4 regions of the Teredinibacter franksiae genome follow, and region 4 is predicted to be linked to each of the others. Evidence: predicted binding sites of a transcription regulator. Region 4 holds the regulator's gene; each other region holds the start of a gene.

Region 1 (7,303 bases), 720 kb from region 4:
CTAAGCCTTGGGTTTGGTATACCTCGCCGACGGCGTTAGGGAGTGCGGGGTAATCGTGTGTGGGGGAATTAATGAGCACGGCAATATCGGCAATATTAAGCATGTCGATATCGTTTGGGCTGTCCCCTAGGGCAATGAGATTGAGTTCAGTGCTATAAAAATGTTGCAGGTATCGTCTACAGCGGTCAATGGCTTTTCCTTTGTCTGTTTGGCCCAATACATGTACAAATCGACCGCCTTTAATAACACGAAATTGAAGGGCTTCAAGCTGCTTAACGAAATCGACAAAGTTGGCATCGCTGTCGTGCCATACCAGAGGCTCGGAGAAGCGACGGTTCAATGCCTGCTGTGCGTCGCTTTCGGTGAGTCCGGTTAGTTCAATAACCCGGGCAACGTTCATATCGCTAAAGCCTTCAAACTGCCAATGCTGGTCCTGTCGTATTTTACTGAGGGCAGTAGTAACGGCTTGCCGTTCGCAACCGAATAATAATCGCCAAAAACCATTGTTACTCTCACAGCCATCGGGCGCTTGTTCAAATTGAGATGTTGGCAGAAAAAGTGCGGAACCGTTTTCAACGATAAAGGGGGCTGTCAATAACATCGAACTCTGTAATGACACTACCTCTTCAAAGGTTTTGCTGGTATTAATAACCACGGGGATGCCCAATTTCGCCAGTCGCGCCAATGACGGTGCAGCTGCCTGCCAATCGTAGCTGTAATGGTCTAGCAGGGTGCCGTCCAAATCGGTTGAAACGAGAAAGTGGGGTTGCATTAGTCGGTCGTTCATCGGTTTGCTTTACTTGTTAGGTTAAGTATTTGGTGGTCATCTCCAAGTGGCAGCAACCAGTCGGCTGTTGTTGGTAGTGTGCGTAAGCCATGCTCTGTGAGGCGCTGATAGTGGGAAATAAATCGCTCAATTTCACTCGGGTTTAGTATTTTACTGTGTGCTCGTTGTGCCGCAGGCAGCTGTAGACAGTGTTGCTCAAGCTTTTGTTCCTGCAGTAAGCGCCATTGGAACACACTATTGAAGGATGGTGCTTTAAGTACCGCCAGGCAATCGAGTAATTCGAATAGCGCGCTATAATGCCCGCTGAGCTGCCCATTGACGAAGCGGCGCCATTGCCCATTTTTATCTTCGGTTTGCTCTAATACATTGGTCGGTGTGTTGAGCTCATGGTCAGCTTGCGCCGATAAGCCAACGCACCACCCCTCTAGAATAACAATATCGATTGGCCCAATAACACTTGGCCACTGCGCTTCTGCTTCTCGGTCGTCAATGGCCTTATTGAAGCGCACGGGCGTGCAGCATTCATTTTTGCCCAAGGCACATAGTTGCTGAATAGTGGAAATTGCTAAGGCGACATCGTGGGTGCCGGGGACGCCTCGCGTCATGAGTAGTGGGTGAGTGCTCTCTGATAGGGCGTGGCGTTCTGCGCGGGTAAGGTAGAAATCGTCGATGGACAGAATCGCACAGTTGAGCTTGTATTCATGGGCCAAGAGCAGGCGTAAAAAGTCTGCTAGAGTGCTTTTACCACTGCCCTGAGAGCCTTGAATACCGAGTACCAGCGTCTTTGTATTCGCGCTCTGACGTTGTGCAATTTTTTCCGCCAATGGAAGGTACCATTGTTTAACTGTCGCCTCGAAATGGGCTGGCAATCCGTGCTGGGTGATGGCTTCGTGTATGTAATTATGCACCAGTTTTGGGCCTTATGTTTTGCTACGCACGCTGTTGAGCAGGTATTAATCACCCAAATGGTGCATAAAACCAGGTTGTGAGTAAAAACGGTCTGAATTTAATATAGGAGGAGCAAATAACGCACCAGTTTTGGAAACCGCACGGTAAATGAGCTGCTTGCAACTGTACGCAATAAGGTAGAGGGGGAGGTGAAATGTCGGAAATGTGGTGAGGAGGGTGTCCGTTAGCCTAAAAGGGCTTTCACCAGCTTACTGACGGCACCCATATCGGCGCGACCTTGCACCTGAGGTTTTACAATTGCCATAACTTTGCCCATGTCACGCATAGACTCGGCACCCGTTTCGGCAATGGCGCTTTTAAGCAATTCGGTAATTTCAACTTCTGTCAGGCCTGCGGGCAAGTATTCCTGGATAACCGCAATTTCGGCTGATTCCACATCGGCCAGTTCCTGGCGATTTGCCTCAAGGTACTGGCTAAGGGAGTCGCGGCGTTGCTTGACCATTTTGTCGAGCACAGCAAGTACCCGAGCATCATCGAGCTCGACGCGCTCATCAACTTCAATGCGTTTGAATTCCGCCATAACCATACGCAACACGCCAAGGCGTTGTTTATCCTTGGCACGCATAGCATCTTTTACGGCTTGAGCAATACGGTTTTTAATTTCGCTGGCCACAATTACTTTCCGCAGATGGCTCCCGCTCGAGTTAGGCTGGGAGCTCGGTCAAATGCCGGTATAGTGCCGGCATTAATCGTTAGTACATACGCTGGAATTTACGATTTTCGCGTTGAACCTTCTTTGCATGACGCTTAACAGCAGCAGCTGCTTTGCGCTTGCGTACAGACGTTGGCTTCTCGTAGAACTCGCGACGGCGAACCTCAGCTAGTACACCGGCTTTTTCGCATGAGCGCTTGAAGCGGCGCAGAGCAAAGTCAAATGGTTCGTTTTCTTTCAGCTTTACTGAAGGCATATACCTACCTTTGTATTGTTCGGTTTCTAGTGTGCGTCAACATGCCCAGACGCACTCCGTTTAAGGGTGCGAAATTCTATACAGTTCGCCCTAGGCCTGCAAGGGGTAATTTGCTGGAAACGAGGGACTTTTCGGAACTATTTTGAATTTTGGCTGTGCTGACTCGTGTGAATTCGAAAGCATGGTTACTTCAGGCTTTTACCAAGCACATTTTATCCAGCTCGCCTTTATTGTAGTGATGGATGTTTGCCAGGGTAACCTCGGCAATAGCTTGCAGTGCTTCGTGGGTGAAAAAGGCCTGGTGGCCGGTGATAACAACATTTTTAAAGGTGGTAAGGCGGGCAAAAATATCATCTTGCAGAACTTGGTCGGAATAGTCCTCGAAGAATAGGTTAGCCTCCTCTTCATACACATCCAGCCCAAGGTAGCCCACTCTAGCGCTCTTAAGTGCTGTGATAATCGCTGGGGTGTCGATTAGGCCGCCGCGGCTGGTATTAATGAGCATTACACCTGGCTTCATTTGGCTAAGAGAGTTGCTGTTAATAATGTGGTAAGTGGAGCGCACCAGAGGACAATGTAGGGAAATGATGTCGGATTCAGCCCATACCTGTTCCAGTGGCACCAGCTCTGCGCCGGTCTCTTTTAATGCATCGGAAGGCATGGGGTCGTAGCAAAGTACACGGCAGCCAAAGCCTTTCATTATGCGGATAAAGGACTGGCCAATGCGGCCACCACCGACACAGGCGACTGTTTTGCCGAATAGGTCGAAACCCATTAGCCCACTCAGTGAGTAGTCGTTTTCACGTACGCGTGAAAAGGCGCGATGAATGTTGCGGTTAAGGTCCAAAATGAGGGCGACGGCATGCTCGGCGACGGCATTGGGGGAGTATTCTGGAACGCGCGCCACGGGTAGGTCGTGCTTTTCACAGGCATCAAGGTCGACGTTATTAAACCCGGCACAGCGCATAGCTACTAGCTGAACACCATTTTCTTTTAGCGCTTTGGCTACGGTATTGTCGATCACATCGTTGACAAAACAACAGACAATATCGAATCCATTGGAGAGCGCCACTGTTTGCGCGGTGAGCTGTGGCACAAAGAAAGTTAGCTCCAGTTCGGCGTTTGCATTGGCTTTGGTAAGGTGTTCTTCGTCATAAGACTTGGAGCTGAACACGGCAACTTTCATGAATAAACCTCTGTGCGAGTAGTAACGGTTCTGTGGGTGGTCGCTTTGGGGCGGCAAGTATACCTTAGTTGAGCGGGCGCAATGGGCACCACCGATTTTGTGCAGATATTTTGTGCCTGATGGTTTAGGCTATGCGCCGTTTTGTTACTCCAATTACACGGAGCACCGCTGAAATAAGTGGTGCCCTCAGACTTGAGACCTGTTGTTTTATGGCCCAGCTTTTTTTCGCCTATTTTCCGATTGTGCTGCTGATTTATCTGATGACGAAGAAAAACAGTATGCCGTCGTACAGGGCTTTGCCGTTATCGGCGCTGGTGGTTTACGTCGGCATGTTGGTGGTATTTTCGAGGGACCCAAATCAAGTCCACGCTGCGGTACTCGATGGACTGCTAGTGGCCTGGACGCCCATTCTGATTATTGCCGGGGCCATATTTTTGTTCCGCACAATGGAATCGACTGGCGCACTCGGCGTAATCCGCACGTGGTTAAACAGTATTTCGGATAACCCGGTTGCGCAACTCATGATTGTGGGCTGGGCCTTCCAGTTTCTTATCGAGGGGGCTAGCGGCTTCGGCACGCCGGCAGCGCTTGCTGGCCCTGTGCTCGTTGGCCTAGGGTTTCCTGCGGTACGAGTCGCGATCTTTTGTTTGATTTTGAATAGTGTTCCCGTGTCTTTTGGGGCGGTGGGAACCCCTACGTGGTTCGGTTTGTCGGCGGTATCGCTTACTGACTTGGAATTGGCCCAGGTGGGTATGAAATCCGCGTGGCTTAATGCTATTGCGGCAATATTTGTTGTAGTGGCAGCTTTGGCATTTGTGGTTGAGCGTCGCGATATTCGCAAAAACTTTATTTTTATATTGTTGAGCGTTTTGTGTTGTGTGGTTCCCTATGTCGCAATTGCAACGGTGAGCTATGAATTTCCTGCGTTGTTGGGGGGTGGTATAGGTTTAGTGCTTACCATCATGCTGGCAAAAATGGGGGTTGGGCTTTCGTGTGAGCACCCGCCAGCAGAAGGTGGGCGCGAGCAAGTGAAAACGGCTGCATTGGTAAAAGCCACATTCCCTCTTTGGGGGACAGTGCTTCTGCTTATCATTACACGGATTCCACAGCTCGGCATTAAGTCGCTTCTGGTAGCCAAATTGCCTGCGTTAAGTATTAGCTTAGGCAGTCTGGGAGACCTGTCGGTGAGCGCGGCGCTGGTTGTGTCGCTATCGAATATTTTTAATACGACAGAAGTCTGGAGTCATAGTTTTCTTTATGTGCCCTCAATAATTCCGTTTGGTGTTATCGCTCTGGTAACACTGTGGTTATACCGTCAGGGAAGTGTACGCGGCGTATTTGTCGAAACCGTTGATCAAATGCGCCGTCCTATTATTGCGCTATTGGGTGCATTGGTGTTCGTCAATTTGATGATGATGGGGGGGGAGCAGTCTGCGGTTGCTTTAATTGGCTCTAATTTGGCGGGCTTAACGGGCAGTAATTGGCAGTTTTTTGGGGCTTTCCTTGGTGCGCTAGGGTCGTTCTTCTCTGGATCCGCTACCATTTCTAATCTCACTTTTGGTGGTATTCAAGACTCTATTGCCGTTGACCTTGGGCTTAATCGTACTACCATACTCGCGTTGCAGTCGGCGGGTGGAGCCATGGGGAATATGGTCTGTATTAACAATATTGTCGCCGTTGCATCGGTGTTGGCGCTGGGAGATAAAGAGGGTTATATCCTTAAGCGAACAGTCATTGCCATGTTGGTATACGGAGTGGTGGTTGGTATCGCGGGGATTGCCCTGTTCGGCTAGAATGCTTGGCCTTAATCAAGGTATAGCTCGACAACGAGGAAAAATTTAATGCGCGTACTGGGAATCGAAACCTCTTGCGATGAAACCGGTGTTGCCGTTTATGATAGCGAGCAGGGGCTGCTAGGTCATGAGCTCTATAGCCAAATAAAGCTACATGCAGAATATGGCGGCGTAGTGCCTGAGCTTGCATCTCGCGATCACATTCGCAAACTTATCCCTTTGATCGATCAAATTTTGGGAAAAACGGATTCAAAAAAGCGAATCGACGCGCTAGCGTATACCTGCGGCCCTGGCTTAATAGGTGCGCTTTTGGTAGGTGGCTGCGTGGGGCGTTCGCTAGCCTACGCTTGGGGTGTTCCCGCTATTGGTGTACACCACATGGAAGGTCATTTATTGGCCCCATTGCTAGAAAACAACCCTCCACGTTTTCCCTTTGTTGCCCTGCTTGTTAGTGGTGGTCACACCCAGCTTGTTGAAGTTACCGCGATTGGACAGTATCAGTTACTGGGTGAATCATTAGATGATGCCGCTGGGGAGGCGTTTGATAAGGCCGCGAAAATGATGGATTTGGACTACCCGGGCGGCCCTCAAATCGCACGTTTTGCCGAAAAGGGGGTGCCTGGCCGGTTTAAGTTCCCGCGTCCTATGACCAACAGGCCTGGCTTAGATTTTAGTTTCAGTGGTTTGAAAACCTTTACGCTTAATACCGTTACCGAGCATGCGCAAGCGAATGGACTTCCTGACGACCAAACCTGCGCCGATATTGCCCATGCTTTTCAGGAAGCGGTGGTCGATACCTTGGTGATCAAATGCCGACGCGCTTTACAGCAGTGCAATATGGATACGCTGATTATCGCCGGGGGTGTATCGGCGAATGATCGCTTGCGGGTAAAGCTGGAGCAGGCGTTGGCAAAAATTAACAGCCGTGTGTTTTATGCTCGTCATGAGTTTTGCACAGATAACGGCGCGATGATCGCATTTGCGGGCTGTCAGCGATTACTAGCCGGTGAAACTAGTCCGCTTGCTGTGGATGTGTTTCCGCGGTGGCCATTGGATACTTTAGGGGCGCTTTAATGGATATTGTTTTTATCAACGAGCTTCGTATTGAAACTATTATTGGAATTTATGATTGGGAGCGAGAAGTTCGTCAAACGGTGAGCCTTGATCTGGAAATGGCACACGATATTCGTCGCGCGGCCCAAACGGATGATATTCAGCATGCTCTTGACTATAAGAAAGTGGCTAAGCGGCTTATTTCTTTTATCGGCGATTCTGAGTTTTTGCTAGTAGAAACTTTGGCCGAACAGGTGGCCGAAATTGTGATGGGTGAGTTTGATGTTCCTTGGCTGCGGTTAAGTGTAAGCAAGCCGGGGGCTTTGCGCGGTTCAAAAGATGTCGGTGTAAGAATTGAGCGGGGAGAAAACAATTAAAATGGTTGAAGTGTTATTGGGCCTCGGCAGCAATATTGACCGTGAAAAAAATCTTCGAAGCGCGCTTGTGGCGTTGCGTAAGTTGTTTGGCGTGGTGGATGTTTCTCCCGTGTACGAAAGCAATGCCGTTGGGTTTCATGGCGATAACTTTTACAACTTAGTGGTTGCTATTAGTACCGACTTGGCCGTAGGGAAGCTTTCTCTATTGCTAAAGGAAATTGAAGATAATA
Region 2 (7,303 bases), 2.7 Mb from region 4:
TTACCACTGCACCCGGTATGCCAAGTTTAGATCCGTTTTATTGGTGGGGTGAAAACACCGGCTGGAAATTGGGGCTGCCCAATGTCGGGCATTTTATTGCGGTCACCCCTTTTGCAATTTTAGCGGTCGCAATGTGGTCGCCGGATTTTCTTGGTCATCGTGTTTTTCAGGAATTAAATTATCCCAAAGAGGCCAAAAATGTACTGATGGATGTGGACGATACCATGACGTCCTGTTCCTTTCGGCAAGCGGTCGCGTCGGTTATTGGTGGCGGGAACGTTACATCGTCGTGGGGAACTTACATGATTCCCACTGCAATAGCCAAACGGCCCATACCTGCGGGAGCAATTATTACCGGTGTTTTATGTATTTTATTGGCGTTGTCGGGGTATCCAATGGATATCACTGTTTGGAAGCCGGTCATGTGCATTGCGTTACTCGTAGGAGTATTTATGCCGTTGTTGGAAGCGGGTATTCAAATGGTAAAAAACACCCTAGGAGCCGAGACAGCGGGTATTTGTATTCTTGCATCGGCCGTTGTTAACCCTGTGTTCGGATGGTCGTTGACGATGCTGTTAGATAATAACGGTCTTATTGGTGATCATAAGCGCAAAGCTCGTTTGAGTTTTCAGGATCGTCTAGTAATCCCGCTTAGTGCGTTTTTAATTTGCACTCTGTCCATGGCTGTTGTGGGTATGCTGCCCGGTATTCCTGCACTACTTAAGTAATGGGTACCGCTAATGTGATTTGCAGGACAATAGTATTTATACCGCGTAGATTTTTGATTAGCTGAAGTTTGCGTTCCCCTCAGTGTTAGAAAAGGAGATTATTATGGAATATGCATTATTAATATCATCTTCTGTAGCGACAATTGTCGTGGTTTTTTTGAAACGTTATCCTAGCCTCGATCCAGTGCCGATGTTGGGAAATTTTTTTGGGATGCCTACTGGCGTAATACGAGAGGCTCAAGGAGTCATCGCTTACCGAAAAGCATTGGCGTTAAAGCCTTGCGGGTGCTGTGATGAACTCGTTAGGATAAACGATAGTGTGTGCCCTAGCTGTAAGCTTGAAATCTCACTAGGGCGTAGGGGCTAGAAGGGTTCTTCGAGAGATGCTGATGATGAATCAGCATCTTTCACAGCCCCGCGTGATAGCGTTTAAGATACTCCAGTTTTGCCTGATATCGATTTAAATCATTTTTGCTGGCGGCATATGCCTGAGCTTTTATAACAGCGTCAATGCTTTTTTCAAATCGACCCGACTGGTGGTAAGCGTAGGCCAAGCTTAAATAGAATTTTGGTTCGCTCTGTTTTATACGAATAGCTTTTTTTAATGAAATAATGGCGCGGTCATAATTACCCAGTGCAATATCGGTTTGAGCAAGCTTGCTTAGGTAGTAGGGGTTTTTCTTGCTGTAGCGCGCTACGCGTTTTGCCAGCTTATTGGCTTTCTCTATATTATTGGTTTGTATATAAAGAATATAGATGTTGTTAATAACCGATAGATTACGCTTGTCGTATTTCAATGCCTTTTCGTAGGCGATTTCGGCAAGATCCAAGTGCCCATTTATTTTGTAGGTAACACCAAGGTTTGACCAGGCAGAAGAGGTTTTTTTGTAAGTCTCTGTAGCCTTGCGCATGTACGCGATAGCTTTAAGGTACTCACGTTCTTCCATGTATTGCATGCCGATATTGTTGTAGTACTCGGCCAGCGCTTGTTTATCTGTTAATGGCTGGCTTTTCAGTAATTGCGTTTTGCGGGCAGAATACGCATTGGTGAATTCAACGGTAATGGTATTACCTGGTATAAGTACGGCGACATTGACGTGTCCCGGTACTAGATAAAAATCATCGCGATTTAGCCACTCACGGGGTACTTCCACAGACTGAAAATGTGCTCTAAGACCGAGGTGACGGGCTGCCGCCAGATACAGGCTAGCATGGGACAAACAATTGCCCGTGCCACTGTCGAAGGTTTGCTGTGCTGTTTTAGTTTCGTTGATATCGTAGGTGATACCTAAAAACATGGGTTGAAAAAGCAGTCGTTGTAGTTCTACCGCTTTTTCTCGCTTTGTATGCAAAGGCGCGATAACACGATCCAAAATGGATTTAACTTCGTCGTTAATACTCAGTAGCTCGGTATCGTCAACGGTTGGAACCAGTGATAAATCTAAGGTTGTGCGGGCGGGAGTAAAAACACCCACAGTTTCTAGAGCCGATCCCTCCACGGAGCTTTCTGGCGTTTCTATTGGTGCGGCTGAAGAGGGCAGGCTGAGGACAGAAATTGACAGCATTACCCCCATATACAGGTAACTGGCCATATTCATATCTCACCTCTTGAGTATGTGTGTGAATAAACGCTGTATGCTCCGAGCTGTACGCGATTGATTCCTATTACCACGAGCCGGCGGTTTACTTGATACTTTTGTAAAACCAACCTCTTAACCTTAGGTAAAGCAAGGGGCAAGCTAGGGCTTTTATTCATTCTAACACCAGAGCAGGTGAAGGTTGCGAAAATGCCGTGGTCTTTTGACACGCTTTTGGTATAGCTAAGCCGGTGTTATTCCATATGATGCTTTAAAAGAGGAACGCTTCTTGCCATGACAGTAAGGAAACACGATGGCGACATTTTATTGTCACTTCCTCCTTACAACAGCGGTAGTACTGGTTAATGGCTGAACCTTTTTTCTCGCATTTGAAGTCTCTCCCCGGAAGTGTAACGGGCCAGGGAATGGTGGACGGCATACGTGGTGCGGGTCGAGGCAATTTGTCCGTCCCCATTCTTTTGTTGATGCTGCTGGGCATGATGACCCTTCCGTTGCCAGCTTTCCTGTTAGATGTTTTCTTCTCGTTTAATATTGCGCTTTCTATTGTGGTGCTATTGGTTGGGGTGTATAGCCTGCGTCCATTAGACTTTGCTGTTTTTCCGACCATTTTGTTGGTGTCTACCCTTATGCGTTTGGCGCTTAATGTGGCGTCCACGCGCGTGGTGCTGCTGAAGGGGCATGAAGGTGGTGATGCCGCCGGGAAAGTTATCCAATCCTTTGGTGAAGTGGTCATTGGCGGTAACTATGCGGTTGGTTTAGTCGTATTCATTATTCTTATCATTATTAACTTTGTGGTGGTAACCAAAGGTGCTGGTCGGGTTTCTGAAGTAAGTGCGCGATTTACGCTCGACGCAATGCCCGGTAAGCAAATGGCGATAGATGCTGATTTAAATGCGGGCGTAATCGATCAGGAGGAAGCCCGTACCCGGCGCACGGATGTGGCTTCAGAGGCCGATTTCTACGGTGCAATGGACGGTGCCAGTAAATTTGTACGTGGCGATGCGGTAGCCGGAATTCTTATTCTCATCATCAACATTATTGGTGGCCTAATTGTTGGTATGACGCAGCACGCGTTGGAATTTCAAGATGCGCTACAAAAATATGTACTGCTTACCATTGGTGATGGCCTAGTGGCACAAATCCCTTCGCTGTTACTGTCTACGGCTACTGCGATTATGGTAACGCGGGTGAACAGCTCTGAGGATATGAATCGTCAGGTGTTATCGCAAATGTTCGCATCGCCCAAAGCGATGGCAGTAGCGGCCGTCATCCTGTTTATTATGGGCTCCATTCCCGGAATGCCCCACCTGTCGTTTATAAGTCTCGCGGCGGTTTGCGGTTTAATTGCTTACTTCATTCATTTTAAGCAACAGCAGGCTGAGGTTGTGGAGGTGGGGGGGTTTCAACGGGGTTCGCCTGGGCCCATTCCCTCGCGGGGCGATATTCCTCCCTCAATTACACAGCAAGGTCTACCCTCGCCGGACGGCACGCCTCCCGCAGAGCCTGCGGAGGTCAGCTGGGATGACGTGACGCCAGTGGATATTATTGGCTTAGAAGTAGGTTATCGGCTAATTCCATTAGTGGATAAAAATCAAAATGGCGAGTTACTTGGGCGCATCAAAGGTGTACGTAAAAAGCTGTCTCAAGACCTGGGTTTTCTGATTCCTGCTGTCCATATTCGCGACAATCTCGATCTAATGCCTAGCGCCTACCGTATTAATCTAATGGGTGTTGCCGTGGGTGAGGGCGAGGTGTATCCCGATCGTTCGTTGGCCATAAACCCCGGTCAGGTTTTTGGCAAGCTGGAGGGCACTCATACGAAAGACCCGGCTTTTGGTTTAGATGCCGTGTGGGTTGATGAAAACCAAAAAGACAAAGCCCAAACCCTAGGCTACACGGTGGTCGATGCCAGTACGGTAGCGGCCACCCACTTAAACCAGATTATTCAAAACCACACGCACGAGCTGATCGGTCACGAAGACGTACAGAAATGGTTAGATTTACTCGCAGAAAAATCGCCAAAACTGGTGGAAGAGTTGGTTCCCAATACCATATCCATTAATCAATTACTCAAAGTCTTACAAACGTTGCTACGTGAGCAGGTTGCGGTGCGAGACATGCGCACCATTGCTGAGGCATTGGCGGCCCACGGCAACAAAAACCTCGATACCGCTTCACTCACTGCCATTGCGCGCGCTTCAGTTGCTCGTCAAATAGTGCAGAGCATTGTTGGTTCGGACCCAGAGCTTCCTGTGATTACCCTCGACCCTGCACTGGAACAGTTGTTGCTACAGTCGGTACAGCAAGCACAAAAAACTGGCGCCGACGATGGTGCATTTCTGGAGCCTCAGTTGGCTGAACGTATCAACAATGCGTTGGTAGCCGCGGCGAAAAAACAGGAAGCCAGTGGAAAACCGCAGGTATTACTGGTAGCGGGGCAGGTACGGTCGATGATGGCCCAGTTCGTTCGGTTCAACATTCCAGATATGCGCGTTCTTGCTTACAACGAAGTACCCGATACCAAACAGATTACGATAGAAGCCAGTGTGGGCGGCGAAGTGCTTAACGCCTGAGGTGGTCTATAGGGAGCCCCTAATGAAGTCTAAGCGGTTCCTTAGGTAAAAAATAACGGAGAGTGAGTCATGCAACCGACAACCAATAAACTCGTTAAACGATTTGTAGCGCCCTCTATGCGAAGGGCCCTGGATTTGGTGCGCGATGAGCTAGGGCCGGAGGCGGTAATTCTCTCCAGTCAAAAAACAGCCGAAGGGGTTGAAGTGATTACCTCCCTTGAGCCGGATTTACCGACACGCGGTATAGGTGTGCGCCGGGAATTTGGCGGTCACTTTGATACCGATGTGGATACCGCCATGAACAGTGATTCTGCATGGCAAATGCAAGCGGGTGTAGATGAGGCGGCCGCCCAATTTGGTGGTCGTGTAGAAATGAACGATCCTAAGGCCGGTATTCCTGTAAAAGGCGAAGAGCTGGCGCGCGAAATAGAGCGGGCGCGTGAGCGTATGATGGATGCCAAGCGCCATGCCAAGGAAAGCGAACGTCCTATTGGCGAAAGCCTCGCGGCACAAGAGCAAAAGGTTCATGCCTTTAAGCAACACCAAGAGCAGGCGAATACGGAGCCAGCCTCTAGATTATCGGCCGCGGGTTCTGCGCCAGCACAGGCTTCATCCACGCAGGCTAGCTCAGAACGTGTTGCACCCGTGCATCGAGAAAATGACGTGCGCATGGAAAATTTACAGGGTGAAATTGCCGATATGCGCATGATTCTCGAACAGCAATTGTGGAAGATGGCGCAGCAGGACAACCCAATAGGGGTGCCCTCACAAATAAAACTGCCGATGCAGGCCAACGTACTGTCGGAGCATATGGCCCGCTTAGGGCTACCAGAGACTATTAGTCAGCGACTGATGCGCGAAGCCGGGTCTCAAAAGCAGGTAAGCAAAGCTTGGCGTGCTTGCATGAGCCAGCTGGCAAATGAAATACCGGTATTTAACGGAGATCTTGTCAACAGCGGCGGTATCTTCGCGTTTGTTGGCCAGACCGGTGTAGGTAAAACCACCACCATCGCTAAATTGGCCGCACGTTACGTGCTTGAGCACGGGCCAGGAAAGGTGGCACTGGTTACAACAGATACCTACCGAGTTGGCGCCTTTGACCAATTACGTTCTCTTGGGCGCATATTGAACGTACCGGTTCGCGCCGTGGATGGGCAAAACAGCCTAGTAACGCTATTAACCACGCTGCGGGAATTCCCACTGATTCTCATCGATACCGCCGGCTTCCGTCATGGAGACCCGTTACTTAAAGACCAGCTGCGCAAGCTCGATTCCTGCCCATCCATTAAACGTGTGCTGGTCATGGCCTGCAACAGTCAGCTGCAAACCATGAAGGCCTCCACCCACGCATACGCTTCTTCAGGCGGGATAGACGCCTGTGTACTGAGTAAGCTTGATGAATCGGCAAGCCTTGGTGAGGTTATAAGCGTGGTGCTTGAGCAACGAATTCCCATTGTGTACACCACGGATGGGCAGGAAATCCCAAAGGACATTACCATTGCTAATGGACACAAACTGGTTGCGGCCGCTGTTGCCTTACTGAAGATCGCCACAGCCGTGCCGGCGGCGGGGTAGTGTGATTTTGAACCGGGAGCAGAGCAGAAATCGTCATCTATACTTGGTTGGATCACACCATAAACCGGAACACAGCCCTATGAGTGCAAATCGACCCGTAAAAGTAATTGCTGTCACTGGCGGTAAGGGCGGGGTGGGTAAAACTAACCTATCCATTAACCTCAGTATAGCTTTGGCAGAATTGCGTCGCCGGGTGGTGCTATTGGATGCCGACCTGGGTTTGGCTAATGTCGATGTGCTCCTTGGGTTAAAGGCGCAATACAACCTAGCTGATGTGCTGGATGGTAGCAAGAGATTGCAGGATGTCATGCTGAATGGCCCTGCGGGCATAAAAGTTGTACCCGCATCCTCCGGGGTACAGCAAATGACGAGCCTATCTCCTCAGGAGCACGCGGCCTTAATTTATGCGTTTAACGAGCTAGCGGATCAGCTAGATGTATTAATGATAGATACCGCTGCCGGCATTTCCGATACGGTGCTGAGTTTTGTACAGGCGGCGCAGGAAGTCATTATTGTTGTGTGCGATGAGCCTTCCTCCATAACCGATGCCTATGCGCTAATGAAATTGTTGAATGCGGACCACGGTGTATTTCGCTTTCGAGTCATCGCCAATATGACACGCAGTAATCAAGAAGGCATTAACTTATTTAATAAGCTCAATGGTGTGTGCGAACGCTTCCTTGATGCTTCCCTACAATATCTAGGGAGCGTACCTTTCGATGAAAATGTACGTAAGTCGGTGCAAAAGCGGCAGTCGTTGCTTGAGTTTGCGCCGCGCAGTAAAGCGGCATCGGCCATTCGCGTATTGGCTCAGAAAATAGATCAGTGG
Region 3 (7,303 bases), 110 kb from region 4:
TGCAATCGCCGTCGAGCTTTATAATCGTATACCGCAACTTCCTGTGGCAGTGCGGGACGAGGACCAACCAAGGCCATCTCACCTTTCACTACATTCAATAATTGCGGTAGTTCGTCTATGGACAGTTTGCGAATAATTTGACCAATGGGAGTAACACGGGGATCGCTAAAATGTTTTTTGCACACACCCTCACGATCACTCTGCTTATTCTGTACTTCGATATGACTGGGATGATCTGCACCATACATAGAGCGAAATTTATATAACTTAAATTCCTCACCATTTTTACCCACTCTTTGTTGGCAGAAAATTGCCGAACCTTTACTTTCCAAACGTATCGCCAAGCACACGAGCAGTAATATGGGGGAAAGCACAACAAGCCCTGCGGCGGCGGCAGTACGCTGAATACTTGGAGATAAACCGGGCTGACCGGGGGCAAACCAAGGGTGCTGAGAGAATGAAGAAATAAATTTTGAGAACGCAGATGGCTGATAATTTAACATGGCTGTAACTCCAATAAAGGCTTTCGACTTAAGTCTAAAAAATATGGGGTTGTTGATCTTGCTAGTGGCTAGTTGGGCGGTTATAAAAAGCCAAACGCAGTAGGTAAAGGGGGTTGCCCATTACGTAGCGGTTAAACTTTGCTCGTGGTTCCATCAGTAGGCGAAAAATCCATTCCATACCTATCTCGCGCATCCACGGTGGTGCTCTGCGAATATTGCCAGAGTAGAAATCGAACAATCCGCCCACCGCGATAATGGTTCGGATGTTGAGTTGATGTTGATGACTTTCCACCCACTGCTCCTGAACGGGGGAGCCCATTGCCACTAGGCAAATATCGGCACCGGAGGCATTTATCATGTCGATGACTTCATCAGAATGATTTTTGTCGAAATACCCGTGATGAATACCGGCGATATCTAGCTGGGGCCACTGTTGTTGAAGATTTTTTGCGGCTTTTTCGGCTACTCCAGGTGCTGATCCGAGCATGAATATCGACAGTTTTCTTTTTGAAGCGCCTTTACAAATATGGGGTAAAAGATCCGTACCATTTACATTTTCACGCAGTTTTACACCCATTCGGCGGGCACCCAAGCGAACACCGGATCCGTCTGCCAATACCATGTCGGCATTGTTCAATGCTGAAGTAAAGGCATTATTCCTTACGGCTATATTTACTGAATTTACGTTAACGAAAAATACTGATCGGCAAGTTTCTTTCGGCGCAGAAAGAATAGTGTCTACAGCACTCTTGGCTGTGGCGTTATGGATTTTTATGCCAAACAGGTTGAACGTTGATGGTGTGGGTAAAGCGTTACCTTGGTAGATCGCATGGCAAAGCAATGTTTTAGCCATAATGGATAAATTAAAATGGAAGCTGTTGTGGCTCTCGTGAAAGCGGATCGTTTCACCATGAGTCATTTCAATATTACCAATTAGCTGGCGTTGACCGTGCAGGCTGAATAAACCAGGCTTTAGTGATGTTAATGGCGCTAGTGCATCATCGTGGCAGGCATGTTTAAGGCTTACGCCGCATAAGCTGATATCGCCGCGAATAACATTCAATAAAAGTAGGGTGTTTTTGAGAATGCCATACGGCCACTGTAAAAAAACAATTTGTCGACCCACGGCATCCTGAATAATGGACTGCCTGAGGTAGGGGGATCCATTGATAGCGGCGAGTATGCCGTTAATCACAAATATGGGTGAAACAATTATGATGATCGAACAGGCTACGCATGCTTCAAACATTTCAAAACTGTTTATTCTTCGTCTGGCTGGTCTGCTTAATTGGTGCATGGCGCTACCCTCGTTTTGATTTGTAAAGGGTCTATTGCAGTAGCCGTGCCATCCTAAATAAGTTTTTTAAATCATTGTTTTTAATAAGTAAAATGGATATTTCTGGTTTTTTGTTGTTGGCGATTTGCAGATTGCAAATCAATTTGCAAACCGGTATGTGAGCCGGTATGTGAGAAAAGTATATATTTTTTAATAAATTGAAATTTGCTAATAGAGGTTGGTTAAATTATTAGGAAATATTTAGGTCGGAGGCGTGTGCAGGAGGTTTGCAAGGTAACGAAAGTTGAAAAACTGTTGGCGAGAAGTAGTTGGCGTTCTACTGATCGGGCTACATAAAATTAACGCTATGGCAAATATTGTGCAGTTGTTTGTTGTCGATTTTTTCTGTGGAGTTAAAAAGCTTGTGTGTTCGCGTAAGCACCGCGAGAAAGTAGTTGAGCGCCTTGTGTCGAATGAAATCGGCTGCTCGTGGTTTGTACAGTTTTCGCAGGGGGCCTGCGCTGTAATGACGGATATAATCATTGAGGTTTGCGTCGGAATTGTTATTCCAGTGTTTGCTGAGAATGGCGATACTCGCGTTGGCTTTGGCAAAATGAATGATGTGTCCGTTTTCACCCCAGCCCACATCGTCTTCCGGGGGTAGGCTATGGTCACGATGAGATAAAACGGTATTGAAAAAATTACGGCTGGCGACATCGTTTTTAATTATGAGTACGCCTGAGTTGATTCGACCACTATAGCCGTTGGCGACATAAATTGATTTTTCTTGCTGTTGCAAATCGATTATGGGAGGGCAGTTAGATTGGATTTTGGCATCGGCATCAATAAAAAATACCCAGTCAAAGTCCATTGAAAGGGCTTTTTTAATTAAATGAATTTTTAGCCAAGCGACATCTAACCCAAGGGTGGTCAGCTGCGGGCGGTCAACTACACTGTAGGTGTACCCGTGTCTTTGTGCATACTCACGCTGACTTTCGAGATTATCTCGATACAGCCAGTGATATCCGCGGGCGGCCAGGGTGAAGATTAGGACCTTGGGCATGAAAACCTCTATATTTCTATTCGTTGAGCTAATATTTAAAAGGGCTGCCAGCTGAGCTGTGTGGCTTACCGTATGGAACCTGCACTTATGGTGCCAAAATAATTGGGAGCCGTATTGAATGACGAATGAATCATCCGTTTTGGCCCGCATATTATTTGTGGATGATGAAACCGCTATTCTCAAAAGTTTGCGCCGCACCACGCAGCCAATGCATGCGGAGTGTGTGTTTGTCGACAGTGGAGCAAAAGGGTTGGAGCTGCTGGAGCAGAAACCCTTTGATGTCATTGTGTCGGATATGCGTATGCCGGAGATGGATGGCGCTACCTTCCTAGCGGAAGTGGCGCGCATGTATCCGGAATCTATGCGCCTCGTTTTATCGGGCTATTCCGACGACGATCTGATAATGGCGGCTATTAACGAGGGCCGAATTTGGGGTTTTGTGCATAAGCCCTGGGAAGATAATCAGCTGTTAGTGACGCTAAGTCAGGCGATAGCGGCACAGCAAATGATGGTAGAGAGGGCTTTGCTTCGCCACACCGTTGAGCGATTTACGCGCGATCATAAAGAAAGCTTTTGTCAGTTTATTGGTCGGTCGACCCCGATGCAGGCGCTATACAGTCAGATAGAGCGTGCCGCGCCCAGTAGGGCGTCTGTATTTATCACTGGCCCGAGTGGCACCGGGAAGGAGTTAGCGGCAGCGGCCGTCCATCAGATGAGCCCGCGTGCTAACGGCCCTTTTATTGCGCTTAATTGCGCGGCTATCCCAGCGGATCTAATGGAGTCTGAGATATTCGGGCATGTGAAGGGTGCTTTTTCGGGGGCGGTATCCAATCGCGATGGTGCTGCGAGTCAAGCGCACGGTGGCACCTTGTTTCTCGATGAATTAGGTGAGATGGATATAGCCTTACAAGCTAAATTACTGCGGTTTATTCAAACCGGTAGTTTCCAGAAAATTGGCGCTTCACGTTTGGAACAAGTTGATATTCGGTTCGTGTGTGCTACCAACCGTAATCCGCATGAAGCCATTGAGAAAGGCTTGTTACGCGAAGACTTATACTACCGGTTGAATGTAGTAGCGCTTCATCTGGCGCCTTTGGCTGAAAGGGAGGGTGACTCAACGCTGTTAGCCAACTATTTCTTAGGGTTGTATGCCGAGCGTGAAAATAAAGAGCTTGCTGGGTTAAGCCAGGATGCCGAGCGTCTGGTACTGCGCTATGATTGGCCGGGCAATGTTCGTCAGCTTGAAAACTGCCTGCATTCTGCTGTGGTCATGAGCCCTGGGCCGCTAATCACCAGCTCGGACCTAGCGGAGGCGTTACAGCTAAGCAGTGAGGTGCGAGAACGGTTGACCGAAGTTGATGATTTACAGGCACCTAGGGCCAACCCGATAAGCGCTATGTCCCCAGTATTGCCTTTGACCCCAGCTTCAGGGCAAAGTGACGCCGCTCTCAGGCCCTTGGCCGATGTTGAAAAAGAGTACATAGAGTTCGCCATAGCCCAATGCGAAGGCAATGTGGTGCAGGCAGCGGCTGTTCTACAAGTTAGTCCCTCTACTCTCTACCGTAAAATGCAAAGTTGGTCGTCTGTGAAAAGTGCTTAGCAAATTGCGAATAGGCTTTCGCAATTTGCTAAGCACCTAAGACCGTTTCTCCCCCTCAGTCCAAATTCCGCTTTCCTGCGCCTGCCACTGGCTCTAAACATGCTTTTTGGCGAGCAATGCCAATTCTGGCAAGACGATTGCAACTCGGCTCCTGCTTACTCATTCCCGCGAGATAAATCCATGGCCCTGCTTTTGCAAAAAATTGTCACCGACAAATTATTTAGGAATACCAGTTGGATGATGTTGACCGAAGCGGTTTCAAAAATTAGCCGGTTACTCACAGTGGTGGTAATGGCCGCTTATCTTAGTCCTGAAGCTTTCGGTATAGCCGCGCTGGCCCTAGCCTGTCATGAATTGATCCGTATTTTTAGCCGAGCGGGGGCAGGTGCTGTCGTTATTGGATGCAGTGAAGAGCGGCTGAAACGAACCGCCGCAAATGCCTCATTGCTTCAGTGGATCACTTGTGTGGTGCTGACGGGTTTACAGTGGTCGATAGCGGAGCGCATTGCATTATTTTACCAGGAGCCACAATTGGAGGTGTTACTTAAAACACTGGCCTGGACGTATCTTTGCTACCCCTTAGTGGCGGTGAAAGTATTTATGCTACAGCGACAAAATCGATTTCGATATTTCTCCCTTGCGAATGCCGCAACGGTTATAACCGACAATTTGGCCATCGCCGCTTTGCTCTTTATGGGTGAAGGTATTATGGCCGTGGCTTACGCTAAGATTCTCGCGGCTTTGGTATGGATATTGGTCTTTGGGTTTGCAAAAGTAGAAACGTTGCGGCCGAGTTTTCATAGGGCGACCTTTGTTCGCCTAACTATAGTTTCTGTGCAATTATTTCTAGCCGATAGTTTGAGGGCTTTGCGATTTCAAGTGGATGTATTTATCGCTGCGCGGCTGTTAGATCCACTGTATTTCGGTTATTACAGCTTCGCAAAAAGCGCTGGTGTAGGTTTAAGTCAATCGTTAACTCAGGCTTTTCTATCAAGCTTGTACCCTTATATTTGTGAGCAACTGAGAGCTGGACGAGAACAGCCTGCGCTGAGGAAGGCAACGTTGTTCGCCGGTACAATTGCGTTGGTGTTTGTGTTGCAATCACTGGCTGCGCCAATCTATATACCCATACTATTTAACAGTAAGTGGGACGCTGCTATACCTATCGTTTCCATTCTATGCCTTACCGGAATTACAGCGATTCTCGCGGATACTTTTTCAAGCTTCATAAGGGCGAAGCAGCAAGCGAAACCTGAAATGATACTCATGGCCGCCAGCGTTGCTTGTTTTGTATTCACAATTTTAATTTTCCAACCCAATAATGGGATTGCTCTCGCGTCAGTTACGACCGTTGCCAGTGTATTCTGGCTGCTACCCATGCTCTACGTGAAGAAAATCCCGATGATGTTTATTCAGCCAAAGGTGGTGACATGAAGACTGTAAGTAAACCAATATTTTCTGTTGTTATGCCGATGTATAACGTTGAAAAGTTTGTTGCGGAAGCGATTGAATCGGTATTAAAGCAGACGTATGAACATTTCGAGCTTATTTGCGTAGATGATGGTTGTACCGATGGTACGCTTGAGATACTGGCGAAAGTTACGGATTCTCGAGTGCGGCTTGTGCAGCAGAAAAATATGGGGCTCGCAGCTGCGAGAAATACCGGAATTGGTGATGCACGGGGGGTTTATATTGCGTTGTTAGATTCCGATGATGCGTGGCACCCCGAAAAATTAAAAATGCATCTACAACATTTTAGAAACAACCCTTCGGTGGGTGTAAGCTATTCGGCTTCGGCGTTTATGGACGAAAAGGGGCGCGATATGGGCGTTGGACAGTATCCGAAAACGAAAAATGTGAGTGTTGCCGATATTTTTTGTAGAAACCCAATTGGTAATGGTTCTGCAGCGGTCATTCGCCACAGCCTGCTAACGCAGATGATGGAAATAAGGGAGGTTGCGGGTGGTTACCGGGCGACCTATTTTGATGAGTCTTTCCGACAATCTGAAGATATCGAGTTTTGGCTGCGTACGGCATTGCGAACAAAGTGGGATTTTGCAGGAATAGATAAGGCGTTAACGCGGTATAGAGTGAATTCCAGCGGACTGTCGGCTAATCTGGACAATCAGCTTTGTGCTTGGGAACGGATGATCGAAAAAAACCGAAGTCTGAATCCAGGTTTTTTTAAAGAGTGGGAGGGCTTAGCCAGGGCCTACCAGTTACGCTATCTTGCTCGCCGAGCGGTGCAGTCGCGTAATAGTCTTAAGGCGATTAATTTGTGTTTCTCGGCTATGTTGTCTAATTGGCGTATCGTTATTAAGGAACCTGCTCGTACTTTTGTAACCTTTGCTTGTGCGTTCCTTAGTGTTTTCCCCGCAAGTGTATACGGTAAAGTAGAATCTTCTGCGATGAAACTATTTCAGTGGTTGCGTAGAGAAAAAGAAAACCTGAATGGTGCACCAATTGCTTGAGGAGCAGCTGCTTTAACTCAGGACGAATGCCGAATAACGCCAACGTTACTGATGCAATGTTGGTTTTTTATTGTGGTGCACATCTAATTGTCGCGCTGAGGCTACCATCAATTATTTAAGTTGCCCAAAGATACGCTAGAGGCGTTGTGGTTTTTCAGTGAGAGTTTCAGCAGAGTATAGTTTTGAGGCTGACTATATAGAGTTTTGGTGTGATGCTAGTTTTGGGGCTGATGGTAGTTAACCGTGCGGTAAGGGGCTAGGCGCCATTGGGGAGTTCAATCGTGAAGGTAGTACCCTTGCCGATTTCGCTTGATGCTAGCAGCCTGCCGCCGTGCTTTTCAATGATGTTTTGTGAAATAGACAGGCCTAAACCTGTGCCCTTGCCGGGAT
Region 4 (7,303 bases):
CTCGTCGGAAAGAGGGTGGCGACGCCGTGTTTCGGAAAAGCGTTTAAGCAGCATTTCACGCGAGCTATCGAGAAATACGATCTGGTACTGTTTGCGGTCGATAGGGGCGCTGGCAATAAGTTCGCCGAGCTTGCCGAGGTCGCTATAGATATTGCGTGCGTCAATGCCGATGGCAAAGCGCTGGCTATCGGCGTTGGGTGCGGCGGCTATTTGCTCGATAAGGGCCGGTAACAAGTTAACCGGTAGGTTGTCGATACAGGTGTAGCCTTCGTCTTCAAGCAGGTGTAGGGCCGACGTTTTACCGGATCCAGATCTTCCACTGATGATAAGCAGGCGCATAAAATTCTTCCGGGAAAGTTGTTCGCTGGGTAAGTGTAATACTGGTGCGCTCTTCGGAGCGCTTAGACCCGACGGGCTGAGCCATAGGCTTGGGCTCAGTTTTTAGTTTACACCAGAAGCGATACGAAACAATTCTTGATTGTTGTGACAGGCCCTCAGGCGCTTTGCGTAGCTTGGGTCTTGCAGGTTTTCGGCAAGGCTCGAGAGGGTTTGCAGGTGGGCGTCTTCAGCGTTCTCGGGCACCAGCATGGCAAATACTAGGTCCACGGGCTCACCGTCTACGGCGTCGAAGTCGATGGGCTGCTCGAGGGTAATACAGGCGCATAGGGTTTCACCCCCGGTGGCAAATCGGCAGTGGGGTATAGCAATACCCTGGCCGATACCGGTTGAACCCAAGCGTTCCCTTGAAACGAGGCTCTGAAAAAGCGCTGTCTCGTTGGTACCTTCAATGGCGTGGGCAAAAATGCCAGCGAGATTTTCTAGCAGGCGTTTTTTGCTGCTGTCGCTTGTGGCGGCTTTGCAGCGATCTTCGGAAAGGAGTGACGAAATCTGCATGGTGATTCGATTGCCGGTGATGTCCGTATTAATATTAGATGAGGTTTAAGTCTTTTGTGCAAAGCGATTGCTTTGTTGAGCAACTCATCGAATTGGCGCGCATTCTACCAATAATCCGTGATCTTCCAAGAGTTGGGAGCTGGGGAAATCAAAAAAAGAGTAAATAAAAATTTAATCACTTATTCAAGGTGTGGTAAATGGCTTTACACCAGCCGCTTTCGTTCGTTGGAAGGTGGTATGTGTAGCGATTCACGGTACTTGGCAATTGTGCGTCGGGCCACCTTGATTCCCTGCTCGCCCAGTAGCCCTGTGATTTTTGAGTCGCTTAGGGGTTTGCGTGCATTCTCTGCGGCCACCAATTTTTTAATGATGGCGCGAATGGCTGTAGATGAACACTCTCCGCCGGTATCGGTGGCAACATGACTTGAAAAGAAGTATTTCAGCTCGAAAATACCCTGGGGGGTGTGCATGTATTTTTGTGTGGTTACCCGAGAAATGGTGGATTCGTGCATTTCCACTATTTCGGCAACATCGTGCAGCACCATGGGCTTCATGGCTTCTGGGCCGTAGTCGAGAAAGCCCTGTTGTTTTTCGACAATGCAGGTGGAGACTTTTAGCAGGGTTTCGTTACGGCTTTGCAGGCTCTTTAAGAACCAGCGAGCTTCCTGTAGGTTGTCGCGCAGGAAAGTGTTGTCGGCACTGGAGTCCGCACGCTTTACCATCGATGCATAGCCGGAGTTAATGCGAAGCTTGGGGGCGATGTCGGGGTTAAGCTGCACAACCCAACGATTATTGACCTTGCTGACAAATACATCGGGTACTACATATTCGGTATCGTCGCTGCCAATGGATTCTCCGGGGCGTGGATTTAGCCCTTGGATGATACTAATGGCCGCTTGCAGTTCGGGCTCTTTGAGCCGAAGCTTGCGCATAAGTTGCTTAAAGTCGCGGCTTGCGAGCAGGTTCAGGTAGTCTTTTACCAGTGCGCGTGCATGGCTGATATCGGGGCCTTCAACGCCTAGCTGGTTCAGCTGGATAAGCAGGCACTCGCGGATATCTTGGCTGAGTACGCCCGGAGGATCGAACTGCTGCACGCGATGAAGTACGGCGAGAATCTCATCTTCTTCGAGTTCTTCATACTGTGTCATCAGGCTGGTGAACAGCTCTTCAAGCGGTTGCCCGAGAATACCGTTGGGCTGCACGGCATCGATGAGGGTTTCGGCAATTTCTCGGTCGAGGTCCGACATGGGGGTGAGGTTGAGTTGCCAGTGCAGGTGATCCTGCAAGGTTTCGGACGTGCCCCGGCGGGACTCAAAATCGTAATCTTCGCTGTCGGGTTTAGCTAGGCCGGAACCTGATGGCGTAGGTTCGTAAATGTCGTCCCAGCTGGTGTCTACCGCGAGGTCTGTTGGAATGCTGTCTTCATTCCAGTCACCGTCAGGCTTGTCGGCAAATTCCTCCGCGCTGCTGGTGTCATCGGCGCTCGCCGTGGTATTAGCTGCTTCGGTGTCCTGCGAGGTGTTTTGGTTGTCTGTTGCCGGCGGTGCTTGTTCGTTCGCGTCGTTTGTCGCTGGCGCCTCTTCTATATCGTCCGACGTTTCGAGCATTGGATTGGAGTCCAGCGCCTCTTGAATTTCGACTTGCAGGTCCAGCGTCGAAAGTTGCAGTAGGCGAATGGCCTGTTGCAACTGTGGTGTCATCGTAAGTTGTTGTCCCAGTTTTAGCTGGAGAGATTGCTTCATAGGATGAACTGCGAACGTGTAGTGAGTAAAGGGTTACAAGTCGTAGTTTAGTCTTCGTATTCGAGACGCGCAATGGTTTTTAAAAGCAAGGAATATGCCGGTTTGAAGACCATTTTAAGGGGGTTGTCAAGGAAATCTCGGGGATTATAGGGTGAAATGTTTACCTAGGTACACTTCTCGTACTTTCTGGTTGTTGAGTACTTCCGCTGCTGCACCTTCGGCAATAATGTGGCCCTCAGAAACGATATACGCCTTCTCACAGATATCCAGTGTTTCTCGTACATTATGATCGGTAATGAGTACGCCAATGCCGCGCCCTTTTAGGTGTTGAACAATTTGCTTAATGTCGCTGACAGAGATGGGGTCTACGCCGGCAAAAGGTTCGTCAAGCAGGATGAACTGTGGTTCTGTGGCTAGGGCTCTGGCGATTTCAACGCGCCTGCGTTCACCGCCAGAAAGCGCCATGCCCAGGCTGTCACGAATGTGTTGAATGTGGAATTCGTTAAGTAATTGCTCCATGGCGGCAATACGCTGTTTGCGGTTAAGCTCTGAACGGGTTTCTAGAATAGCCATAATGTTGTCGGCCACTGTCAGCTTGCGGAATACCGAGGCCTCTTGAGGTAGATAGCCAAGACCTTCTCGAGCGCGCTCGTGCATGGACATTTGGGTGACATCTTTATCGGCTATTGATATTGCACCTCTGTCAGCTTTTACGATGCCTGCAATCATGTAAAAGCAGGTGGTTTTTCCGGCGCCGTTCGGGCCCAAAAGGCCGACGATTTGACCATCTTCTACGGTGATGGATACGTCTATAACAACTTTTCGGCCTTTATAACTTTTCGCCAGATGCTGGGCGCTTAGGGTAGGCATGGTGCAGTTGGTTGTCCTTTGTTTTGTTTGTTTTGGGCTCTATTCTTCAGTTTCGTTTTCTGACGAGAGCGCTTTAGGCGGGATAATCATTTTTACTCGGCGATCGTCACCGGAGGCGGTGGCTTCTCCGCCAGCTTTAACGACGGCTTTTTTTACGTCGTATTCAATTCGATTACCGCTGAGGCTGGTGCCTTCTTGCTTGAACGCAGCATTATCAATCAGAAACAGGGTTTCGTCGGTGATGCGGTATTCAAGTCGGTTAGCCTGCGCGGTAACCGGGTTGTCACCCATATTGGGCACTTGGCTAAGGCGGGCGGGTTTGCCGGTGGCGACAACTTTTGAATAGGTGTCGTTGCTACCAAAAATGACAACTTTTTCGGCGGTAATCTTCAGGCTGCCCTGCTCAACGATAACCTTGCCGGCGTAAGTAGTGGTGCCAGACTGGTCGTCGAGCTCTGCGCTGTCGGCTTGAATGCTCAGGTCTTGAAAACGATCGTCGGGGAGTGCGTGAACAGCCGCCGAGGTGAAAGCAAAACTGACAAGGGCCAAAACGCAAAACAGTGCGAGCGCAAAATGACTTAAATGAAAAAATGATTTAGATAGTTGCTGCTTCACTTTACTTGCGCCGGGATTTTATGAATGGCTTTTACGCGGTGGTGTAAGCGAATTTTTCGATTTTGAAAATCTGCTGTCATACCCACTGCGTCTATGGTGCCGTAAGCGGACAGTATTTTAACAGGCTCTTGGGTGTGCGCGAGCTTTTCTGTGGGATTAATTACTAAAGACTCGGTTGTTAATTCTGTTGCTAGGGTTCTCGCTTGGCTGCTGCCATCGTTGGCGTCGGCTAACGGTGTTTGCCAGATGCGAACCGTATCCCAAAGTGTAATTTCTTCCGGGACTCGCTGCAGTCGTCCTTGGTTTGCCTCGATGTGCCAGGGGTTTTGTTGGTCATAGAGGGTAAAGCTTGGGGCGTGCATCAGCGTGTATTCTTCCACTGGCTTTTGCATTTGTTCAATGCGGAAGTGTTCGAGTATTTCCGCCGTAAATGCATAGTCAAGCCTCCCCTTATCGTCGTAATGGCTAGTTGATGCGTCTCGGGCGACGGCGTAGGGGAACTGCGAACCGTCGAGGGCCGACGCACGCGGCGGGGTGAGAATTTCTTCGGAAGAATCCCAAAACATAACGATCGCGGAGATTGCGAGGCATGTGAATAGAATGTACAGGCGGTTTTTGTTCATTAGCGAGTGTAGGCCTGCAGTGCTGCGTCAAAGGTGCCTTGGGCTTTCATAATGAGATCGCAAGCATCGCGAACGGCACCTTCTCCACCTTTGTTGGTGCTTTGCCAGTGCGCTAGTTCAACAACGGCATGGTGTGCGTTGGCAACGGTAAGCGCCAAGCCGACTTTACACATAACGGTCAAATCGGGGTAGTCGTCACCCATAAAGGCTATTTCGTTTAGTTCGACCGAGTGGCCGTCGAGTAATTCCTGCATGGCGGCGAATTTGTCTTCCCGGCCCTGTATGAGCAATTTTATACCTAGGTCGGCAGCGCGCTTGGCGACAATAGAGCTGTTGCGACCGGTAATAATGCCCACTTCTACACCGCTGCGGCGAAGCATTTTTATGCCGTGACCATCGAGTGTATGGAAGGCTTTCATTTCGTAGCCTTCACCGCTGAAGTAGAGTTTACCGTCGGTGAGTACACCGTCTACATCGAGCAGGAGGTACTTAATCGCGCGGGCTTTTTGTTGTATTTCATCGAGAGATAAATGCTTCATAACAGTCCTGCCTGCAGCATGTCGTGCATATGCAGGATGCCGATGGGTTGGTTGTTTTGGGCTACTACCAGCGCGGTAATTTTATGGGTTTCCATAATGTTAAAAGCCTCTGCGGCCAACGCGTTGGGTTCTACTGTGCGTGGGTTGGCGCTCATGACTTGTTCGATGGTGGAGGCTTTTATATCGATATTGTTATCCAGGCAGCGGCGAAGGTCGCCGTCGGTGAATACGCCTAGAAGTTGGTTTTCTGTATTCACAACGGTGGTGATGCCAAACCCCTTTTTACTCATTTCCGATAGCGCTTCGATCAAACCGGTACCCGCGTATACGCAAGGTAGCTGGTTGTCGCGGTGCATCACATCGCTTACGTGCAGCAGTAATTTTTTGCCCAATGCCCCGCCGGGGTGGGAGAAGGCAAAATCCTCGGCGGTAAAGCCGCGCGCTTCGAGTAGGGCCACCGCTAGGGCGTCGCCCATAACCAGGGTGACGGTGGTGCTCGATGTTGGCGCTAGGTCCAGCGGGCAGGCTTCTGTTTCGATACTGATATCGAGGGTGACATCGGCGGCATCGGCAAGCTGGCTCGAGTGACTACCGGTCATCGCTACCAGCGGAATGCCCATGCGTTTGATGAGTGGCAGTAGCGTAATGAGCTCTGGTGAAGAGCCTGAGCTGGATATGGCGATAAACACATCGTCGCGGGTAATCATGCCTAAGTCACCATGACTAGCTTCACCAGGGTGCACAAACAGGGCAGGGGTTCCTGTGCTGGCCAGCGTTGCTGCGATTTTTCGGGCGATATGGCCCGATTTACCCATGCCAGAGACAACAACTCGGCCGCTAACGTTGAGTAAAAGTTTACAGCACTCGGTGAAACTTTGGCCGATCCGACCTTTTAAAAGGGCAACGGCATCTTGCTCCATTTGGATGGTGCGACGTGCCGATTGAACGAAATCGAAATCAGTCATGGTGGAAGTCGGTGTCCTCGTGATCTCTAAGGGGTGGTAAAGAGTAGAGCGTAGTATGCGACATAGCTGCACAACAGAATAATACCGGTAACGGCGCCCAGCTTTGCATTGCCGGTTGTTCTATTGAGCCACAGTGTTTTCGCGACTAGCAGTGCCAATAATACCGTAAGGCCTAGCATTGCGAGGTAATCACGGCTGAACACTTGAGGCTCCATGGCGGTGGTCGCGATAATACCGGGTACTGACATTACGGCCATGAGGTTAAACATATTGGAGCCAACGATATTGCCCAAGGCAATGTCGTGATGGCCGCGCACTGCGCTCATCATGGATGCGGCAAGCTCCGGAAGGCTGGTGCCAACGGCGACAACGGTGAGGCCGATGATTAATGGGCTTACGCCGGCCATCTCGGCGGCAGACTTTGAACCCCAGACTAAAAGCTCTGATGAAACCATTAGCAGTGATAGGCCAATAACAAACCATAGAATGGCGCGGCTACGCGGCATCTCTTGAATTTCCTCTTCTTCAGCGATTTCTGTTACCGAAAGTTCACGCTGTTTAACCTTAACAAGGTATAGAATGGCGGGCACTAGGCAGCCCGCTAGGATAAGACCTTCCGTGAAGGTGAGTGTGGCGTCGAGCAGGAAGTAGCCAGAAACAAGCGTAACACCTAAAAGGACGGGTATTTCGTGCCGCAAAATGTGATTTTGCACCGGAATAGCGGCCACCAGTGTTGTAACGCCGAGCACAAGACCTATATTGGCGATGTTAGAACCGATGGCGTTGCCAACGCCTAAGGCACCGGTGCCTTTAAGGGAAGCGCTGATCGCTACCATAATCTCTGGAGCCGAGGTCCCAAAAGATACGATGGTGAGGCCAATAATTAAAGGGGCGACACCAAAGGATTTTGCCAGTGAGGCTGCACCCGCCACGAAGCGGTCCGCACTCCATACTAGGCCAGCTAGCCCAATCAGAATTGCGGCAATAACCAATACGAGCGGGTGGAGGGAGTCCAGCATGAGGCAATATCTCGGTTTATAACAGCATATGGCGGC

The links. The regulator sigma-54, encoded in region 4, starts transcription at its own class of promoters, with help from an activator protein. The targets are predictions, from matches to a motif close to TGGCACANNNNTTGCNNT.
Region 1: a site for sigma-54 is predicted at 1,805-1,822, ahead of H5336_RS17515 (phosphoribulokinase). Genes of this name have one in related genera too.
Region 2: a site for sigma-54 is predicted at 2,584-2,601, ahead of flhA (flagellar biosynthesis protein FlhA). Genes of this name have one in related genera too.
Region 3: a site for sigma-54 is predicted at 1,834-1,851, ahead of H5336_RS14190 (WecB/TagA/CpsF family glycosyltransferase). Genes of this name have one in related genera too.

The regions. Positions count from the first base shown of each region.
Region 1 covers NZ_JACJUV010000001.1:4,162,849-4,170,151, forward strand. The annotation lists gene H5336_RS17510 (HAD-IIB family hydrolase) at 1-787, opposite strand, end outside; gene H5336_RS17515 (phosphoribulokinase) at 784-1,695, opposite strand; gene H5336_RS17520 (GatB/YqeY domain-containing protein) at 1,920-2,369, opposite strand; gene rpsU (30S ribosomal protein S21) at 2,449-2,664, opposite strand; gene H5336_RS17530 (2-hydroxyacid dehydrogenase) at 2,855-3,850, opposite strand; gene H5336_RS17535 (L-lactate permease) at 4,060-5,643, shown strand; gene tsaD (tRNA (adenosine(37)-N6)-threonylcarbamoyltransferase complex transferase subunit TsaD) at 5,692-6,717, shown strand; gene folB (dihydroneopterin aldolase) at 6,717-7,073, shown strand; gene folK (2-amino-4-hydroxy-6-hydroxymethyldihydropteridine diphosphokinase) at 7,075-7,303, shown strand, end outside.
Region 2 covers NZ_JACJUV010000001.1:711,896-719,198, reverse strand. The annotation lists gene H5336_RS02830 (DUF3360 family protein) at 1-728, shown strand, start outside; gene H5336_RS02825 (transglutaminase-like domain-containing protein) at 1,136-2,326, opposite strand; gene flhA (flagellar biosynthesis protein FlhA) at 2,671-4,899, shown strand; gene flhF (flagellar biosynthesis GTPase FlhF) at 4,969-6,474, shown strand; gene H5336_RS02810 (MinD/ParA family protein) at 6,554-7,303, shown strand, end outside.
Region 3 covers NZ_JACJUV010000001.1:3,337,949-3,345,251, forward strand. The annotation lists gene H5336_RS14185 (sugar transferase) at 1-503, opposite strand, end outside; gene H5336_RS14190 (WecB/TagA/CpsF family glycosyltransferase) at 565-1,752, opposite strand; gene H5336_RS14195 (glycosyltransferase family protein) at 2,129-2,842, opposite strand; gene H5336_RS14200 (sigma-54-dependent transcriptional regulator) at 2,961-4,442, shown strand; gene H5336_RS14205 (oligosaccharide flippase family protein) at 4,623-5,876, shown strand; gene H5336_RS14210 (glycosyltransferase family 2 protein) at 5,873-6,913, shown strand; gene H5336_RS14215 (sensor histidine kinase) at 7,170-7,303, opposite strand, start outside.
Region 4 covers NZ_JACJUV010000001.1:3,445,837-3,453,139, forward strand. The annotation lists gene rapZ (RNase adapter RapZ) at 1-339, opposite strand, end outside; gene H5336_RS14695 (PTS sugar transporter subunit IIA) at 442-894, opposite strand; gene H5336_RS14700 (RNA polymerase factor sigma-54) at 1,098-2,636, opposite strand; gene lptB (LPS export ABC transporter ATP-binding protein) at 2,781-3,506, opposite strand; gene lptA (lipopolysaccharide transport periplasmic protein LptA) at 3,546-4,121, opposite strand; gene lptC (LPS export ABC transporter periplasmic protein LptC) at 4,118-4,744, opposite strand; gene H5336_RS14720 (KdsC family phosphatase) at 4,744-5,283, opposite strand; gene H5336_RS14725 (KpsF/GutQ family sugar-phosphate isomerase) at 5,280-6,248, opposite strand; gene H5336_RS14730 (calcium/sodium antiporter) at 6,275-7,267, opposite strand.